3 regions of the Enterobacter sp. QK-SA4 genome follow, and region 3 is predicted to be linked to each of the others. Evidence: predicted binding sites of a transcription regulator. Region 3 holds the regulator's gene; each other region holds the start of a gene.
The links. The regulator CRP, encoded in region 3, controls carbon source genes, mostly activating them, when cyclic AMP is high. The targets are predictions, from matches to a motif close to ATGTGANNNNNNTCACAT.
Positions count from the first base shown of each region.

Region 1 (6,091 bases), 3.6 Mb from region 3:
TGACCTCGTGACGCTGCCGGTGAGCCAGATGGGGATGGCGGTCGCACCGTTTGATAAGCCGCATCCGGTGCTGCGTATTCAGCCGCTGCTGGTGGCCGCTTCCGGCACGCTGCCTGATACGTTAACCACCCTGCCAGCCCTCCCGTCGCTGGAGGGACTTACGCAGCGCAAGCTGCAGCTCTCCATGAACCCGATGCTCGATATGATGGGCATGCAGGCGCTGATGGCGAAATATGGTGATAAGGCGATGGCGGGGATGCATCACGGCCAGATGATGGGCCACATGAATATGGACCACGGCAAAATGGGCGGCATGGGGAATATGAATCACGGCGACCATGGCTTTGATTTCCACAACGCCAACATGATCAACGGCAAAGCGTTCGACATGAATACGCCGATGTTTACTGCGACAAAGGGTCAGCTTGAGCGCTGGGTGATTTCAGGCGAAGGGGACATGATGCTACATCCGTTCCATATCCACGGCACACAGTTCCGCATTCTCACAGAGAACGGCAAAGCGCCGGATGCGCATCGCGCGGGCTGGAAAGATACGGTGAGAGTGGAGGGCGGCGTCAGCGAGGTGCTGGTGAAGTTTGACCACGAGGCGCCGAAGGAGTTTGCCTATATGGCGCACTGCCACCTGCTGGAGCATGAAGATACGGGGATGATGCTCGGCTTTACCGTATAAAAAAAGCCGGGTGGCGGCTTCACCTTACCCGGCCTGGATTTCGCAGGTGCGGCCTGATGCCCTCACCCTGACCCTCACCCACAGGGAGAGGGAACAAACACAAAAACGGCAACCGAAGTTGCCGTTTTGCTTTTATTTGCCTTCGTCAGGCAACGCATATGCGACGATGTAGTCGCCCATTTTTGTGCCAAACGAACCGTGACCGCCGGCAGAGATGACAACGTACTGCTTGCCATTCACTTCATAGGTCATCGGCGTGGCCTGTCCACCCGCTGGCAGACGGCCCTGCCACAGTTTTTCACCGTTGGTCATGTTGTACGCGCGCAGATAGTTATCTGCGGTTGCCGCGATGAACAGCACGTTACCGGCGGTGGAAATTGGGCCACCCAGCATTGGCATACCCATATTGAACGGCACCGGAACAGGCATCGGGAACGGCATGCTGTCCTGAGGCGTACCAATACGTTTTTTCCACACGATCTGGTTGGTTTTCAGATCCAGGCCGGAGATATAACCCCAGGCAGGCTGTTTACACGGCAGACCAAACGGAGACAGGAACGGGTTCAGCGTTACGCCAAACGGCACGCCGTACTGCGGCTGAATGCCGGCTTCGGTACCGCTGCCTTTCGCGTCTTTCGGCTGCTCCATTGGGTTGCCCGGACCGCGCGGTATCAGACGGGAAACGAACGGCAGCGCCATTGGGTTGGCGATCGCTACCTGACGGTTAGGGTCAACGGAGATCCCGCCCCACTCGAACATCCCCAGGTTACCCGGGAAGACCAGCGTGCCCTGCTCAGACGGCGGCGTGAAGATGCCTTCATAGCGCAGCTGGTGGAACATCACGCGGCACACCAGCTGGTCAAACATGGTGGCACCCCACATGTCTGCCCCGCTGAGGTCTTTCTTCGGACGGAAGCTCAGGTCAGAGAACGGCTGGGTTTTGCTGACGTAATCCCCTTTTGCCGCGCCCTGCGGAACCGGTTTTTCCGGTGCAGGCACAACCAGCTTACCGTTGCTGCGATCCAGCACGAAGATGTTGCCCGTCTTGGCCGGCGCGTAAATCACCGGAACGGTTTTGCCATTAACGGTAATGTCCGCCAACGTCGGCTGGGACGGCATGTCCATATCCCACAGATCGTGGTGTACGGTCTGGTAGCTCCATGCCAGTTTGCCGGTGGTCGCGTTCAGCGCCACGATAGCGCTCGCATAACGCTCCTGCTCTGGCGTGCGGTTACCGCCCCAGATATCTGGCGTGGTCACGCCCATTGGCAGGTAGACCAGGTCCAGCTTCGCGTCATACGCCGCTGGTGCCCAGGAGTTTGGCGAGTTAAAGGTAAAGGTGTGCTCGTCCGAAGGGATCGCGTTGGGATCTTTCGCGCCCGGGTCGAAGGCCCACAGCAGTTTACCGGTGTTCACGTCGAAACCACGGATAACACCGGAGGTTTCACGCGTGGAGAAGTTATCCGTTACCGAACCGGCAATCACGATGGTTTTATCGGTGATGATTGGCGGCGAGGTGGGCTCATACAGACCCGGCGTGGTGTCCGGCATGTTGGTCTGCAGGTTCAGGATACCTTTGTTGGCAAAGGTTTCGCACAGCTTGCCCGTTTCGGCATTGATGGCGAACAGACGGCCATCGTTCACCGGCAGCATAATGCGGCGAGGACAGTCGGCAATGACCTCCGGGCTGGCATTATCGGCGCGCGCTTCATGGTAAGAGACGCCGCGACAGGTGACGTGCTGGAAGGACGGGTTGGAATTCAGCTGCGGATCGAAGTGCCATTTCTCTTTACCGGTGGCCGCGTCAAGCGCGAACAGACGCTGGTGCGCCGTACACAGATAAAGCATGTTGCCGACTTTAATCGGCGTCACTTCGTTGGTCAGCTCGCCCGGATCGTTCGGCATCTTCAGGTCGCCGGTACGGAATACCCAGGCTTCCTTCAGGTTTTTAACGTTGTCCGCGTTGATCTGCTTCAGCGGAGAGTAGCGTTGACCTTCCTGGTTACGACCATACGCTGGCCAGTCGCCGTCAGCGACCTGGGAGATAGCTGCCGCAGGCGTGGATTCCGCGTTCAGCGTACCGTTGATCTCCTGCGGGTCATTAAAGCCGGCCCAGGTCAGAATGCCGCCGGTAATCAGCAGGGCAACAACCAGGCCCGCCACCGCACCGCTGGAAGGCACAATCAGGCGACGCCAGACGAACGGCAGGATCAGCCAGATACCGAAGAAGACCAGGATGTCGCTGCGCGGCGTCAGTGCCCAGAAGTCAAAACCGACTTCCCAGACGCCCCAGATCATGGTGGCAAGGAGGAGGGCGGCATACAGCCACAGTGCAGATTGTTTTCTACGCAACAGCAGGACGGTTACGGCTACCATAACCAGACCCGCAATCGGGTAGTACCAGGAGCCGCCTAAAGCGACCAGCCAGACGCCACCGATTAACAGATACAGCGCGCAGAAGGCTGCGAATGCGGCTGTTAATGTCACCAGTAGACGCGGCTGTTTAGAGTTTGTTTCAGCCATAGAAAGTGTACTCGTCAGTTTTTGTTAATAATTTGCTAGCAACTAATTATAGGTATTAACAAGTGTGATCGGAATCACAATATTTGCTTTTTATAACTCATACGCCAGGCTTATCCATTTGCTGATATAATGGCTGGCTTGCGTATCAGTGCTGGATATTAACTCATCCGTATTGAGAGATTTTCACTAAAATCATTTGGTTAGTAATATGAAACATACTGTTGAAGTGATGATCCCGGAAGCCGAGATCAAAGCGCGTATCGCCGAACTGGGTCGTCAAATCACCGAACATTACAAGGACAGCGGCAGCGAAATGGTGCTGGTCGGTCTGTTGCGCGGCTCTTTCATGTTCATGGCAGACCTGTGCCGTGAGGTGCATGTGCCCCATGAGGTCGATTTTATGACCGCCTCCAGCTACGGCAGCGGCATGTCCACTACCCGTGATGTGAAAATCCTGAAAGATCTGGATGAAGATATTCGTGGCAAAGATGTGTTGATCGTTGAGGACATCATCGACTCCGGCAACACGCTGTCAAAAGTGCGCGAGATCCTGAGCCTGCGTGAACCAAAATCTCTGGCGATTTGTACCCTGCTGGATAAACCTGACCGTCGTGAAGTGCAGGTGCCGGTAGAGTTCGTGGGCTTCTCGATTCCGGACGAATTCGTCGTCGGTTACGGCATTGACTACGCGCAGCGCTATCGTCATCTGCCGTATGTGGGGAAAGTGGTACTGCTGGACGAGTAATCGAGGGCTGATGTCCTCACCCCGACCCTCTCCCACAGGGAGAGGGAGAACATTCCCGGCTTTATTTATGGTTCACATGCTTAAGCTGAAGGTTGGCAATCCCCGAACGGTAACGCTGCTCCAGCGTTTCGCGGTTGGTGGCGGTCACTTCCAGATTGCGCAGCAGGCCATCGTGAATACCGTACGCCCAGCCGTGGATAGAAACCTTCTGCCCGCGTTTCCACGCTGATTGCATGATCGTTGAGTGGCCCAGGTTATATACCTGCTCCATCACGTTGAGTTCGCAAAGGGTATCCATGCGACGCTCCTGCGGCATTTCGCCCAGCAGTGAGCTATGTTTGAACCAGATATCGCGGATGTGCAGTAGCCAGTTATCAATGAGCCCCAGTTCCGTGTTTTCAACCGCCGCCTGCACGCCGCCGCAGCCATAATGGCCGCAAATGATGATGTGCTCGACTTGCAGAACGTCCACGGCATACTGAACAACAGAAAGACAGTTGAGATCGGTGTGAATCACGAGATTGGCGACATTGCGGTGAACAAACAGTTCGCCGGGTTCAAGGCCGGTCAGGCGCTCCGCCGGTACGCGGCTGTCGGAACATCCAATCCAGAGAAAGCGTGGGTTCTGAGCCTGCGCGAGTTTTCCAAAAAATCCGGGGTCTTCCTCCACCAGCATTTTTGACCATAGTGCATTGTTGCTGATGAGTGTATCTATGTTGTTCATGGAGGTTAGCGACCTGTAACCGAGTTATTGCGTTGCGCTACTATAGGGTAACCCGACTTTTAATGAAACCACACAACGTGTGTAAGAACTGAAGGTAAGTTAATTTCATGGCAATTGCACTGGAGCTTGAGCAGCTTAAAAAAACCTATCCGGGTGGCGTTCAGGCGCTACGCGGAATAGATCTGAAAGTAGAGGCCGGTGATTTTTACGCGCTTCTGGGGCCGAACGGGGCGGGGAAATCGACCACCATTGGGATTATCAGCTCGCTGGTCAATAAAACGTCCGGCCGGGTGAGCGTCTTTGGGTACGACCTGCAAAAAGATGTGGTGAACGCCAAGCGCCAGCTGGGGCTGGTACCGCAGGAGTTCAACTTCAACCCGTTCGAGACGGTGCAGCAAATTGTCGTTAACCAGGCGGGCTATTACGGCGTTGAGCGTAAAGAGGCCCTCGAGCGTAGCGAAAAATACCTTAAGCAGCTCGATCTGTGGGAAAAGCGTAACGAACGCGCGCGCATGTTGTCCGGCGGGATGAAGCGCCGCCTGATGATCGCCCGTGCGCTGATGCATGAGCCAAAACTGCTGATCCTCGATGAGCCGACTGCGGGTGTCGATATCGAACTTCGTCGCTCCATGTGGGGCTTCCTGAAAGATCTCAACGATAAAGGCACCACCATTATTCTGACCACCCACTATCTGGAAGAGGCTGAAATGCTGTGCCGCAACATCGGCATCATTCAGCACGGCGAGCTGGTGGAGAACACCTCGATGAAGAATCTGCTCTCCAAGCTGAAATCGGAAACCTTCATTCTCGATCTGGCGGCGAAAAGCGCGCTGCCAAAACTTGAAGGTTACAACTATCGTCTGGTGGATACCTCGACGCTGGAAGTGGAAGTGCTGCGCGAGCAGGGGATTAACAGCGTGTTCTCACAGCTGAGCGCGCAGGGGATTCAGGTTTTAAGTATGCGTAACAAAGCGAACCGACTGGAAGAGCTGTTTGTCTCTCTGGTACATGACAAACAAGGAGACAAGGCATGACGCATCTTTACTGGGTCGCGCTGAAAAGTATCTGGGCGAAAGAGATCAACCGCTTTATGCGTATTTGGGTGCAAACCCTGGTGCCGCCGGTTATCACGATGACGCTCTATTTCATCATCTTCGGTAACCTGATTGGTTCCCGGATTGGTGAAATGCACGGCTTTACCTATATGCAGTTTATCGTGCCGGGCCTGATCATGATGGCGGTGATCACCAACGCCTATGCCAACGTGGCGTCGTCATTCTTCAGCGCCAAGTTCCAGCGCAATATTGAAGAGCTGCTGGTCGCGCCGGTGCCGACGCACGTCATTATCGCGGGCTATGTTGGCGGCGGCGTGGCGCGCGGGCTGTGCGTGGGGATCCTGGTCACGGCG
Region 1 is NZ_JBXFXH010000007.1:3,960,121-3,966,211, reverse strand. Features, by position in the region: gene cueO (multicopper oxidase CueO) at 1-691, shown strand, start outside; gene AC1VYI_RS20760 (glucose/quinate/shikimate family membrane-bound PQQ-dependent dehydrogenase) at 824-3,214, opposite strand; gene hpt (hypoxanthine phosphoribosyltransferase) at 3,423-3,959, shown strand; gene can (carbonate dehydratase) at 4,021-4,683, opposite strand; gene AC1VYI_RS20745 (ABC transporter ATP-binding protein) at 4,791-5,717, shown strand; gene AC1VYI_RS20740 (ABC transporter permease) at 5,714-6,091, shown strand, end outside.
Region 1: hpt (hypoxanthine phosphoribosyltransferase) is a predicted target of CRP. The motif match lies at 3,277-3,294, and genes of this name have one in related genera.

Region 2 (6,091 bases), 2.9 Mb from region 3:
GCCGTCAGCAGCTTCATCATCATGATGCCGATGCGCCTGCAGATTACGCCCGTCGGCAGCGATGCCGCGGTGAACGTCACCCAGGTGCTGACGTTCGCCAATATTGGCTCAACCGGGATTTTCGCCGGGGTGCTGATCGGGCTGCTCTCAACGGAGGTGTTTATCGCCATTTCGCGGCTGAAGGCGCTGCACATTTCCCTCGGGGAAAACGTGCCTCCGGCGGTGAGCAAATCCTTTACCGCGCTGATCCCGACCATCCTCACGCTCTCCCTGTTCGCGGTGCTGGCGGCGATACTGGCAAACGTACTGCACACGGACCTGATCCATCTTATTACCACCTTTATCCAGCAGCCGCTGCGGCTGATCAACACCAGCCTGCCGGGGGCGATTTTCATCTACAGCTTCGGTAACTTCCTGTTCACGCTGGGTATTCATCAGTCTGTCGTTAACAGCGTGGTGCTGGAGCCGTTCCTGCTGATCAACACCAACGAGAACATGCTGGCCTTCGCCAACGGCCAGCCCATCCCGCATATCATCAACAACATCTTCGTGCCGACGTTTGGCATGGTGGGCGGCACGGGCAGCACGATCTCGCTGCTGATTGCCATCTTTATCTTCTCCAGACAAAAATCGGCGAAGCAGGTGGCGCGTCTGTCGCTGGCGCCGGGCCTGTTTAACATCAACGAGCCGGTGATTTTTGGCCTGCCGATCGTGTTTAACCTGCCGCTGATGATCCCGTTCGTGCTGCTGCCCGCCATCGGCATTTACTTCGCCTGGCTCTGTACCACGCTGGGGTTAATGTCGCGCTGCGTGGTGATGATCCCGTGGACCACGCCGCCCATTCTCAGCGCCTGGCTTGCCACGGCGGGGGACTGGCGGGCGGTGGTGGTGCAGTTGGCAATCATCGTATTTGGTGTATTCTTCTACCTGCCTTTCCTCAAGATTGCCGAGAGAGTGGCGTTGAAAAACAGCGGGATAGAAAACTAACTGAAAGGAAGGACGATGGCGGCGAAGTACATCACCATAGCGCGGGAAATTAAGAAACGCATTATCAGCCAGCAGTACGCCGCCAATGAACCGCTGCCGGACCAGTTTGCGCTGGCGGCGGAGTTCAGCACCAGCCGGATGACCATTCAGCAGGCGATGCGCCAGCTGATCGTCGAAGGTCTGGTCTATACCCGCCAGGGGCAGGGCACGTTCATCCGTAAAAACTTCCTTCAGCTCTCGCAGTGGGATCTCTCCGGCAGCGACTACTTTGGTGCGACCAAAACCTGGGAACATCTGGGCAAGGTGACCAGCCAAGTGGTGCATTTCGAGCTGCGTTTTCCGAATGAGAAAGAGCAGGCGTCGCTGATGATTAACGCCGATGCGCCGATCTATGACTTCATTCGACTCCGCCTGCTGAACGGCGAACCGATGTCGCTGGATTCCACGGTGATGCCGATGAATCTGGTGCCGGGCCTGACGAAAAACCATCTTGAAGGTTCGGTGTTTCAGTACGTGCAGGAGACGCTGGGGCTGAAAATTATGGGGTCGTATCGGGTGGTGCGGGCGCTTAAGCCCAACGCGCTGGACAGGGAGCATCTGGTCTGCGAAGAAACCGATCCGGTGCTGGAGGTGGAGCAGGTGATTTATCTGGAGGACGGCACGCCGCTGGAGTATGCCCACTGCCACTATCGGTACGACCACGGCGGGATAGTGATCGTGAATAATGGATAAAAAAAAGCGGGCAACGAGGCCCGCTTTTTTAATGCTTCGCTATCAGTTCAAACGCACCGGCATACCGGAGCGGTTCTGCACGGCCTGGTCAACAATCGCCGTTTCTACGTCTGGCTGAGAAGTCACCGCCTGCACCGCGCTGTTCAGCGTAACAGGGACGATTTCGTTGTTGTTGATCTGGTCTTCGCTGGTGGACAGCGGGTTGTGCACTTCGATGTAGCGGCTGCCGTCTGGCTCAGAGGTCGCTTTCACCGGTTCGTTGATGAACTGCACGCGCGTACCGACCGGCACGTTTTCGAACAGGAACTTGATGTCGTCGTTACGCAGACGCACGCAGCCGTGGCTTACGCGCAGGCCGATACCGAAGTTGGCGTTGGTACCGTGGATAGCGTACAGGCGGCCAATGTACAGCGCGTACAGACCCATTGGGTTATCCGGGCCTGCCGGTACAACGGCTGGCAGCGGTTCGCCCGCAGCGATGTATTCCGCGTGCATTTTGGCAGTCGGCGTCCAGGTTGGGCCCGCTTTCTTACGCTCAACTTTGGTGGTCCAGTTCATTGGGGTGTCTTTACCCAACTGGCCGATACCGATTGGCAGCACGATAACGGTGTTGGTGCCTTTCGGGTAGTAATACAGACGCATTTCGGCGCTGTTAATCACGATACCTTCATGAACGGTATCCGGCAGGATCAGCTGCTGAGGAATATTCAGCACGGTACCCGCTTTCGGCAGATACGGGTCAACGCCCGGGTTCGCTTCCAGCATGTTAGACAGGCCCAGCTGGTACTGCGCAGCGAAATACTCCAGCGGCTGAGAGTTACCTTCTGGTACCGTCACAACCTGGTTCTGGCCTACCAGACGGCTACCGTCTGTTGGCAGGGGATACGTCACCGCAGACGCGGTCTTACAAAAACCTACTACGGCTAACGCCGCCGCTAAAAGCGTTGTTAATTTCATGTTCATGTTGTGCGAGGTATCTAAGCCATTCTGGCGATGAGTTGATAAGTCTGAATCTGTGATGGGAGCGCATTATATGTGCATTCCCGCTCACTGGGAATTCAGATGTGTACGAAATCACATTTTTTTCGATTTTGTTAAAGTTTAGTGGATTGCCGCAACACGGGATCTCAATTCGGAATTGTGGCATAATGCCGTGTTTATCACACTTTTCGCAGGAATCTCCCCGTGTTAGTTACCAGCAACGTCACTATGCAGTTTGGCAGTAAGCCGCTGTTCGAAAACATTTCCGTCAAATTTGGCGGCGGCAACCGTTACGGCCTGATTGGTGCCAACGGTAGCGGAAAATCCACCTTTATGAAGATCCTCGGCGGTGACCTGGAGCCGACGCTCGGCAACGTATCGCTCGACCCTAACGAGCGTATCGGTAAGCTGCGTCAGGATCAGTTCGCCTTCGAAGAGTTCACCGTGCTCGACACCGTGATCATGGGGCATGGAGAACTGTGGGAAGTGAAGCAGGAGCGCGATCGCATCTACGCGCTGGCCGAAATGAGCGAAGAAGATGGCTATAAAGTGGCCGATCTGGAAACGCAGTACGGTGAGATGGACGGTTACTCTGCAGAAGCGCGCGCGGGCGAGCTGCTGCTGGGCGTAGGCATTCCGGTTGAACAACATTACGGCCCGATGAGCGAAGTGGCGCCAGGCTGGAAGCTGCGCGTGCTGCTGGCACAGGCGCTGTTCTCTAACCCGGACATCCTGCTGCTCGACGAACCGACGAACAACCTGGACATCGACACCATCCGCTGGCTGGAGCAGACGCTGAACGATCGCGACAGCACCATGATCATCATTTCGCACGACCGTCACTTCCTGAACATGGTCTGTACGCACATGGCGGATCTGGACTACGGCGAGCTGCGCGTTTACCCGGGCAACTACGACGAGTACATGACGGCGGCTACCCAGGCGCGTGAACGTCTGCTGGCGGATAACGCCAAGAAGAAAGCGCAGATTGCTGACCTGCAGTCCTTCGTCAGCCGCTTTAGCGCCAACGCCTCTAAGTCGCGTCAGGCAACCTCGCGCGCGCGTCAGATTGATAAAATCAAGCTGGAAGAGGTTAAAGCCTCCAGCCGTCAGAACCCGTTCATCCGCTTCGAGCAGGACAAGAAGCTGTTCCGTAACGCGCTGGAAGTGGAAGCCCTTACCAAAGGCTTCGATGAAGGCCCGCTGTTTAAAAACTTCAACCTGCTGCTGGAAGTGGGCGAGAAGATTGCCATCCTCGGTGCCAACGGCGTGGGTAAATCCACCATGCTGAAAACCCTGGTCGGCGAACTGCAGCCGGACAACGGCACCGTGAAGTGGTCTGAAAACGCGCAGATTGGCTACTACGCGCAGGACCATGAATACGAGTTCGAAAATGACCTGACCGTCTTTGACTGGATGAGCCAGTGGAAGCAGGAAGGCGACGACGAGCAGGCGGTACGCAGCATTCTGGGTCGTCTGCTGTTCAGCCAGGACGACATCAAAAAGCCGGCTAAGGTGCTCTCCGGTGGTGAGAAGGGCCGCATGCTGTTCGGCAAGCTGATGATGGAAAAACCAAACATCCTGGTGATGGACGAACCGACTAACCACCTGGACATGGAATCTATCGAATCCCTGAACATGGCGCTGGAGATGTATCAGGGGACCCTGATCTTCGTCTCTCACGACCGTGAGTTCGTCAGCTCGCTGGCGACCCGCGTGATCGAAATTACGCCAGAGCGCGTGGTGGACTTCACCGGTAACTATGAAGATTACCTGCGCAGTAAAGGTATCGACGGCTAATTTCCCGTCGTCTTTCACGCTGCAGATGCGTTGGCTTCACCTGTTCACCCCGGTCACTTACTTATGTAAGCTCCCGGGGATTCACAGGTTTGCCGCCTTCCTGCAGCGCGAAATACTTAGGGAAAGGGGGCGTGCCTTTATTCCCTCTCCCTGTGGGAGAGGGTTAGGGTGAGGGCATCAGGCCGTACTAGATCACCCACTCGCCCCCTTCAACCCCGTTCACCAGCAGCGTACGTTTTTCCCCTGCAGGCAGCGACACCTTAAGCGATTTCCACGCCGGACGATAATCCCCGCGCGCGTTGACCTTCAGGTTGATGGTTGCGCCGTCGCACACCATTTCCCACTCCACCCACAGCGCATTGCCGTTCTGGTAGCCCCAGCTTTCGCCGTCGTCTTCAAACAGCATTCCGGAGGTTGTCCCGACGCCTTTTACCGGGAACAGCTTCAGCTCGCGTGCCGTATCTTTTTCGGCATTCACATGCGTGATGCGCTCGCTCAGCGGCAGACCGGCTCCCGCACGAACCAGCAGCGGCAGTTTTTCCAGCGGCGCGTCGAGGACGATTGACTGGCCGCCCGCATACCACGCGTGGGTGTAAAAATCATACCAGCCGGTGTCGTTATCCGGCAGCCAGACGCGGCGCTCGCGCTGCCCGGCTTCGACGACGCTGGCCACCAGCAGGTCGCGGCCCAGCAGGAAGTCATCGCACTCCTCAAACGTCTGCGCATCATGCTCGTGGTCGAGGAAGGTCGGGCGCAGCATCGGCTCGTCGTCGGCATGCGCCTGCCAGAGCAGGGTATAGAGGTACGGCAGCAGGCGGTAGCGCAGCTCAACCGCGCCGCGAACGGCTGGCGTGACGCCCGGGTACATCCACGGCTCGTTCACGGTGTGGTCATCGTTCCACGAGTGAATGGTAAAGCGCGGGTGCATCACGCCGTTCTGCACCCAGCGTACGAACAGCTCGGCGTCCGGTTTGTCGCCGGAGAAACCGCCGACGTCATGGCCGACGTTGAACAGGCCGGACAGGCTCATGCCCAGCCCCATGCGGATGTTATAGCGCAGGGTGTCCCAGCTGGTGCGGTTGTCGCCGCTCCAGGTCTGGACGTAGCGCTGCATCCCGGCGCAGCCGGAGCGGGAGATGAGATACGGACGTTTTTCCGGCGCGAAACGCTGCTGCGCTTCCAGCGAGGCGCGCATCATCAGCAGCGGCATCACCGGGCGAATGTGCTTGATGGCGATCTCCTTGCCGAAGCCAAAGCAGCGCGCTTCCCCGTCCCACACTTCATATTCGTTGTTGTCGTTCCAGGTAGAGTCGATGCCCATCTCCAGCAGCTGCGTGGTCACGCCGTTCTGCCACCACTGCACCGTCTGCGGGTTGGTAAAGTCGAGGTGCGAGCCTTCGTCATCCCAGAAGCTGGAACGTTCCGGTGCATCGGTTTCTGAATCGCGAATGAACAGGCCGCTCTCCGCCACTTCGTTATAGCGCGGATGGTCCTGCAGCAGGCACGGCTTGATGTTTGCCGCCAGCTTTAGCCCCGCGTCGTGGAACGCCTGGCTCATCACCTTCGGCTGCGGCACCTTGTCATAGTTCCA
Region 2 is NZ_JBXFXH010000007.1:3,303,436-3,309,526, reverse strand. Features, by position in the region: gene AC1VYI_RS17600 (PTS sugar transporter subunit IIC) at 1-987, shown strand, start outside; gene AC1VYI_RS17595 (GntR family transcriptional regulator) at 1,003-1,719, shown strand; gene ldtB (L,D-transpeptidase) at 1,762-2,682, opposite strand; gene AC1VYI_RS17585 (ABC-F family ATPase) at 2,905-4,500, shown strand; gene AC1VYI_RS17580 (glycoside hydrolase family 31 protein) at 4,688-6,091, opposite strand, start outside.
Region 2: AC1VYI_RS17585 (ABC-F family ATPase) is a predicted target of CRP. The motif match lies at 2,782-2,799, and genes of this name have one in related genera.

Region 3 (6,091 bases):
TACGGCGGTAACCCGCTGGCGACCGCCGTGGCGGGCGCTGCATTCGACATTATCAACACGCCGGAGGTGTTGAACGCCGTGAGCGCGAAGCGCGAGCTGTTCGTAAAACACCTGCAAAAGATTGATGAGCAGTACGATGTGTTCAGCGAAATCCGCGGGATGGGGCTGTTGATTGGCGCCGAGCTGAAGCCGCAGTACAAAGGTCGCGCGCGCGACTTCCTGCACGCCGCCGCGCACGAAGGAGTGATGGTGCTCAATGCCGGGCCGGACGTGATGCGCTTTGCGCCGTCGCTGGTGGTAGAAGACAAAGACATCGAAGAGGGGTTAACCCGCTTTGCCTCGGCGGTCGCGAAGATCGTTAAAGGCTAATACTCGGTTCGCTTTAACCGACGCGTTAACCAAATGCCGTGATGCGGACGCTGACGCCATGCCACCGACGAAATGGTGTGCATGGTGTTCAGATGTCCCAGAACGCGCTGCAAATGCTGCTCCAGCGTGCTCATTGGCCCGTGGGTTAACGTCTCCGGCGCTTCCAGAATGTTTGAGTCGCCCGACTCGCCCGGCGCGTCATACTCCAGACGTTGCTGACACCTCTGCAACGCAATTTCACACGACTGCAAATAGCGCTGCGCCAGATCCGGCGTCAGCATCGTGTGCTCGCGCGCCAGCGTGGTCATGGCGTTAATGTGCTCGACGATAAACTGGCTGTGCGTCACCCAGAGCTTCATGTCTGCCAGATAGTGCGAGTTAAAGCCCGGCTCCTGCATCGCCTGGTTGAGCGAGTTAAACAGGGCGTTGTGCGCCTGGTTGACCTTCATCCGCTGATAGGCCAGCGGGGAGGGCTGCGGGTCGTCGCTCAGGATCAGGCGAATAGCCTGCTGGTCGGCTTCCAGCGCGTCGTGGGCGTTCTGCCTCAGCAGCCCGCTCTGCCACTGCGGCCACAGCCAGACCATTCCGCCAAAGGCAATCAGGCAGCCGATCAGGGTATCAATCAGCCTGGCGACAATAAACTGTTCGCCATTGAGCGTGAGCAGCTGCAGGGTATATACCGCCGTCACCGTAAAGCCCACCATCGCCCAGCCGTAATTTTTTCGGATAATCAGGTAGCTCACCAGCGTGATCGCCAGCATGCCTGCCAGGGTATAGCCTTCCGGCACGTGGAAGTGCAGCGTCACGCCCGCAATGATCAGCCCGGCCATCGTTCCGCCAGCCCGGTGCAGAATACGCACACGCGTGGCGCCGTAGCCGTTCTGGGTGACAAACAGCACGGTCATTAAGATCCAGTACGGTTTCGGCAGGTGCAGCGCCATGCCCATCAGGCTGGCGGTACTGAGCATCACGCTAATCCTGGCGGCGTTGCGCAGGGCGGACGATTTAAGAGAAAGATAGCTTTTGAGCGCGGGCAATAACGGAAGCCGTTTTTGCTTATCCGCCATCAGGTCGCGGGGATAAAGCGGGCGCTGCGTGCGCAACACGCGGGCGATGCGGCTGAAGTGCCAGGCGGCAAACTGGCCGACCGGGTTATCGGGATGCTGGCGGGCGATTTTCTCCAGCGCGCCCAGCTGTTTTTCCATGTTAAAGCGCGTCGGGTAGCGGTGGTAGAGAATATCATCGGCCAGCACGCGCAGACGTGCGGACACGGTTTGTGCGTTCCAGCGGATCACCGCTTCGGCGTGGCTGCGCTCGACCAGCTTTTGCACCTCCTGCGGGTGATGAAGGCTTACGGAGATGTGCTCCTGCAGATCCAGCCCGACCTGGAAGGTGCGCAGCAGCCGTTTGTATTCGTGGTTCTTGTTGGCGGCGAGCATATGCAGCTGCTGATAGCACTGGCTTATCAGGTCCACCACCTTCTGCTGGCGCGTCAGCAGCGGCGGTAAGGATTTTTCCGGGTCGGTATGCTGGGTGAGCAGGGTATATTTGGCTTCGCAGTAATCCGCAAGCTGCACATAGAGCAGGCTCAGGGATTCACGCAGCGGCTGTTCGCGCCACAGCCAGAACCAAAACCAGTTAAACAGCCCGTACCACAATGTCCCCAGGGCGTAGATCAGCAGCGGCTCCCACACCGGCATGTTCCCGGCGAGGCTCAGCGTGAAAATGGCCGCAATCAGCGAGGCGGGAAGCAGGCGGGCGTGCAGCGAACTGATTTCCGCCGTGACGCCGAGCGTCATCGCCAGCACGGTCAGGATCAGCGGCAGCGGGATATCCCGGGCAAGCAGAAGCTGCACGGCGAGGCTACAGCCGGCAAACAGGCAGCCACCGATAATCAGGCGTTTGAAAAAGCGCTTATGCGGCGTGTCCAGACCGGCGATGTTGCAGCAGGCGGGCACGAGGGAAAACAGCAGGCCTTGCTGAAGATGTCCGAGGATCAGGCCTATGGCCACAGGAAGACACAACACCAGCGTTTGCCGCAGTGCGTAGTTAACTTCCGGGTGATAGATCAGCCTGCGCCACATGGGGAGTAGAGACAAAAACGGCGTGACACCCTGCGGTGACACGCCGTTTGAGCGGAATTAACGCGTTCCGTAGACCACGATGGTTTTACCGTGGGCGGAGATCAGGTTTTGATCTTCCAGCATTTTCAGGATACGGCCCACTGTTTCACGGGAGCAACCGACGATCTGACCAATTTCCTGACGGGTAATTTTAATTTGCATGCCGTCCGGGTGGGTCATAGCGTCTGGCTGTTTCGCCAGGTTCAACAGGGTTTGTGCGATACGGCCGGTAACGTCCAGGAAGGCGAGGTTACCCACTTTCTCTGACGTGACCTGCAGACGGCGCGCCATCTGGGAAGAAAGACGCATCAGGATGTCAGGGTTAACCTGAATCAGCTGACGGAACTTCTTGTAAGAAATTTCAGCCACTTCACATGCTGTCTTTGCACGAACCCAGGCGCTACGTTCCTGGCCCTCTTCAAACAGGCCCAGTTCACCGATGAAATCGCCCTGGTTCAGATAAGAAAGGATCATCTCTTTCCCTTCTTCATCTTTGATCAGCACTGCCACCGAGCCTTTAACGATGTAATACAACGTTTCCGCTTTTTCACCCTGGTGAATCAGCGTGCTCTTCGATGGGTACTTATGAATGTGGCAATGAGACAAGAACCATTCGAGAGTCGGGTCTGTTTGCGGTTTGCCAAGCACCATGCGCTGTTATCCTCTGTTATAAGCTGTCACCAGAGTCATCAGATGCATCCGGACTCTGGGGTTGCAATCGAATTCTTACCCATACCCTGGGAAGTCGGCTACCGTAACGTTTCGCAGCCAGTAAAGTTTGATGTCCTCTGCATACACGTGTAACGTCAATGTATTACTGTAGCATCCTGAGTGTTTTAGCATAGCTTTCGCCGCGTGTCTCCTGGTGTCTCGCTTCAGCATGATGCAGGTCGCCTTCCATTGCGAGAAATGTAACGCACGCGTAATCTGTCACCAAAAATGCAACGTTGGAGTTAATGAATATGCAAGCGCGCGTGAAATGGGTTGAAGGTTTAACGTTCCTGGGCGAGTCCGCGTCAGGACACCAGATTTTGATGGACGGTAACTCCGGCGATAAAGCGCCAAGCCCAATGGAAATGGTGCTGATGGCGGCAGGGGGTTGCAGCGCCATTGACGTGGTGTCGATTCTGCAAAAAGGTCGTCATGACGTGACGGATTGTGAGGTTAAACTCACATCAGAGCGTCGCGATGAGGCGCCACGCCTGTTCACCCATATTAACCTGCACTTTGTGGTCACCGGTAAAGAACTGAAAGACGCGGCGGTCTCACGTGCGGTGGACCTGTCTGCGGAGAAGTACTGCTCTGTGGCGTTAATGCTGGAGAAAGCGGTAAAAATCACGCATTCGTATGAAGTGATCGAGGCGTGATTGATGGGGCATCGTGCGTGTTGATGCCCTCACCCTAACCCTCTCCCACTGGGAGAGGGAACATGCTCACGCGATCTGCTTCCCTTCCATCAGTCGCTCCACCAGCGGCGTCATGATGAGCTCCATCGCCAGCCCCATTTTCCCGCCCGGCACCACTAACGTATTCATGTGCGAAATAAACGAGCCCTGCAGCATTGCCAGCAGCCACGGGTAATCAATGCCTTCGAGATTGCGGAAATGGATCACCACAAAACTCTCATCCAGCGACGGGATGCTTTTGGCCGCGAACGGGTTGGAGGTGTCCACCGTCGGCACGCGCTGGAAGTTGATATGGGTGCGGGAGAACTGCGGCGTCAGGAAGTTAATGTAATCCTCCATGGAGCGCACCACCGAGTCCATCACCGCTTCGCGAGAATGGCCACGCTCGCTCATGTCACGCGTCAGCTTCTGGATCCACTCCAGGTTTACGATAGGAACCACGCCGACCAGCAGATCCACGTGGCGCGCCACGTCGTGTTGAGGGGTGACCACGCCGCCGTGCAATCCTTCGTAAAACAGGACGTCGGTGGGTTCCGGCAGCGGCTGCCAGGGGGTAAAGGTGCCCGGCACCTGATTCCAGGGTACGGCTTCATCATAGGTGTGCAGATACTTGCGGGACTGCCCTTTGCCGCTCTTGCCGTACTCTATAAAGGTTTGTTCCAGCAGGCCGAAGTCATTGGCTTCCGGGCCGAAGTAGCTGATGTGTTTACCCGAATCGCGCGCCTTACGAATGGCCATGTCCATCTCCGGACGCGTGTAGCGGTGAAAGCTGTCGCCTTCGACCTCCGCCGCACGGAGATTCAGCTGGGCGAAAATCTTGCGAAATGCGAGGCTGGTGGTGGTGGTTCCCGCACCACTCGACCCCGTAACGGCAATAACCGGATGTCTGGCAGACATAGCAACTCCCTGACTGAAAAGGGTGGAAGATCAGCCGTGAAACGCGTTGCGGGGCATGATATTGACCGTCTCATGCAGTTCTGACCACACCAGCACCACGTCGCCGCTTTTCAGCTGGCGCTTAACATCGTTGACCTTTTGCTCAAGCGAGCGTTCCTGTTCACCATAATCGGTGCCTTCGCGTAATACAAAGCTTTCAATCAGATTATCGAGCGTTTCGGGAGCCAGATCCTGCCAGGGAATAATCATTTTGCACCGTCCAGATAAGGGGTCAGCCAGTCAGGAATACGCGCCTCAAGCCACATTTTCGGGCGGCGCAGCGTGCCGCCGATAAACCCGACGTGGCCGCCATGCTCGGTCAACTGATAGTGAACGTTGTCGGGCAGGAATTCCTGAGCGGGGATCGAGTGATGATCCATAAACGGGTCATCTTTGGCATGAATAATCAACGTTGGCTGCGTGATCTTGCTGAGCAGCGGCATGGCGCTGCACTGACGATAATAGTCAATCGCATCGGCGAAGCCGTGGATTTTCGCGGTGATCAGGTCGTCGAATTCGCGAATGCGGCGCACCTTTTTCAGCTGGCGCAGGCTGACCGGCAGGGTATCCGGGTAGGCCTTCAGCTTACGCGCCGCGTTGGCCTTCAAAAGGTTGAGCAGGTAGCGCTGATAGACGCGGGAAAAGCCCTTATCCATGTGGTAGCTGCACTGCTCGAGCATAAACGGCGCGGAGACAATGACGGCGGCATCCAGCGGGACGCTTTCACCCTCTTTGGCCAGCAGACAGGCCAGCATGTTGCCGCCCAGCGAGTAGCCCACGGCGGCCGTTGGCTCGGTGCCATAATTTTCCCGCAGCCAGTGTAAAAACCACGTCCCGTCTTCGGTTTCACCCGAGTGATAAATGCGTTTCTGACGATTCGGTTCGCCGCTGCAGCCGCGAAAATGCATCACCACGCCGAGCCAGCCGCGCGCTTTTGCCGCCTCAATTAGCCCATGCGCATACGGGCTGTGCAGGCTGCCTTCCAGACCGTGGAAAACCACCAGACGCGGCTTATGGCGAGCCTGTTCCGGCGCTTCGCTCCAGGCGAGATCCAGAAAGTCACCGTCTGGCAGGTCAAGCCGTTGCCAGTGCGGGGTGAACTGAACCTTGCGGCGGATCAGTCGCGGCAGCATGGTCTGCAAATGGGGATTGGCCACGCCGCGCATAGGCACGAACTCAGTGCTGTCTTCGGCCGCAATGTCGAAGTCTGATGGAATGATTTGGGTCATAAGCGCGATGCTGATTCTTGTCGGAAAT
Region 3 is NZ_JBXFXH010000007.1:389,860-395,950, forward strand. Features, by position in the region: gene argD (bifunctional acetylornithine/succinyldiaminopimelate transaminase) at 1-369, shown strand, start outside; gene AC1VYI_RS03295 (YccS/YhfK family putative transporter) at 366-2,453, opposite strand; gene crp (cAMP-activated global transcriptional regulator CRP) at 2,511-3,143, opposite strand; gene AC1VYI_RS03305 (OsmC family protein) at 3,455-3,859, shown strand; gene AC1VYI_RS03310 (phosphoribulokinase) at 3,926-4,795, opposite strand; gene AC1VYI_RS03315 (YheU family protein) at 4,826-5,044, opposite strand; gene AC1VYI_RS03320 (hydrolase) at 5,041-6,063, opposite strand.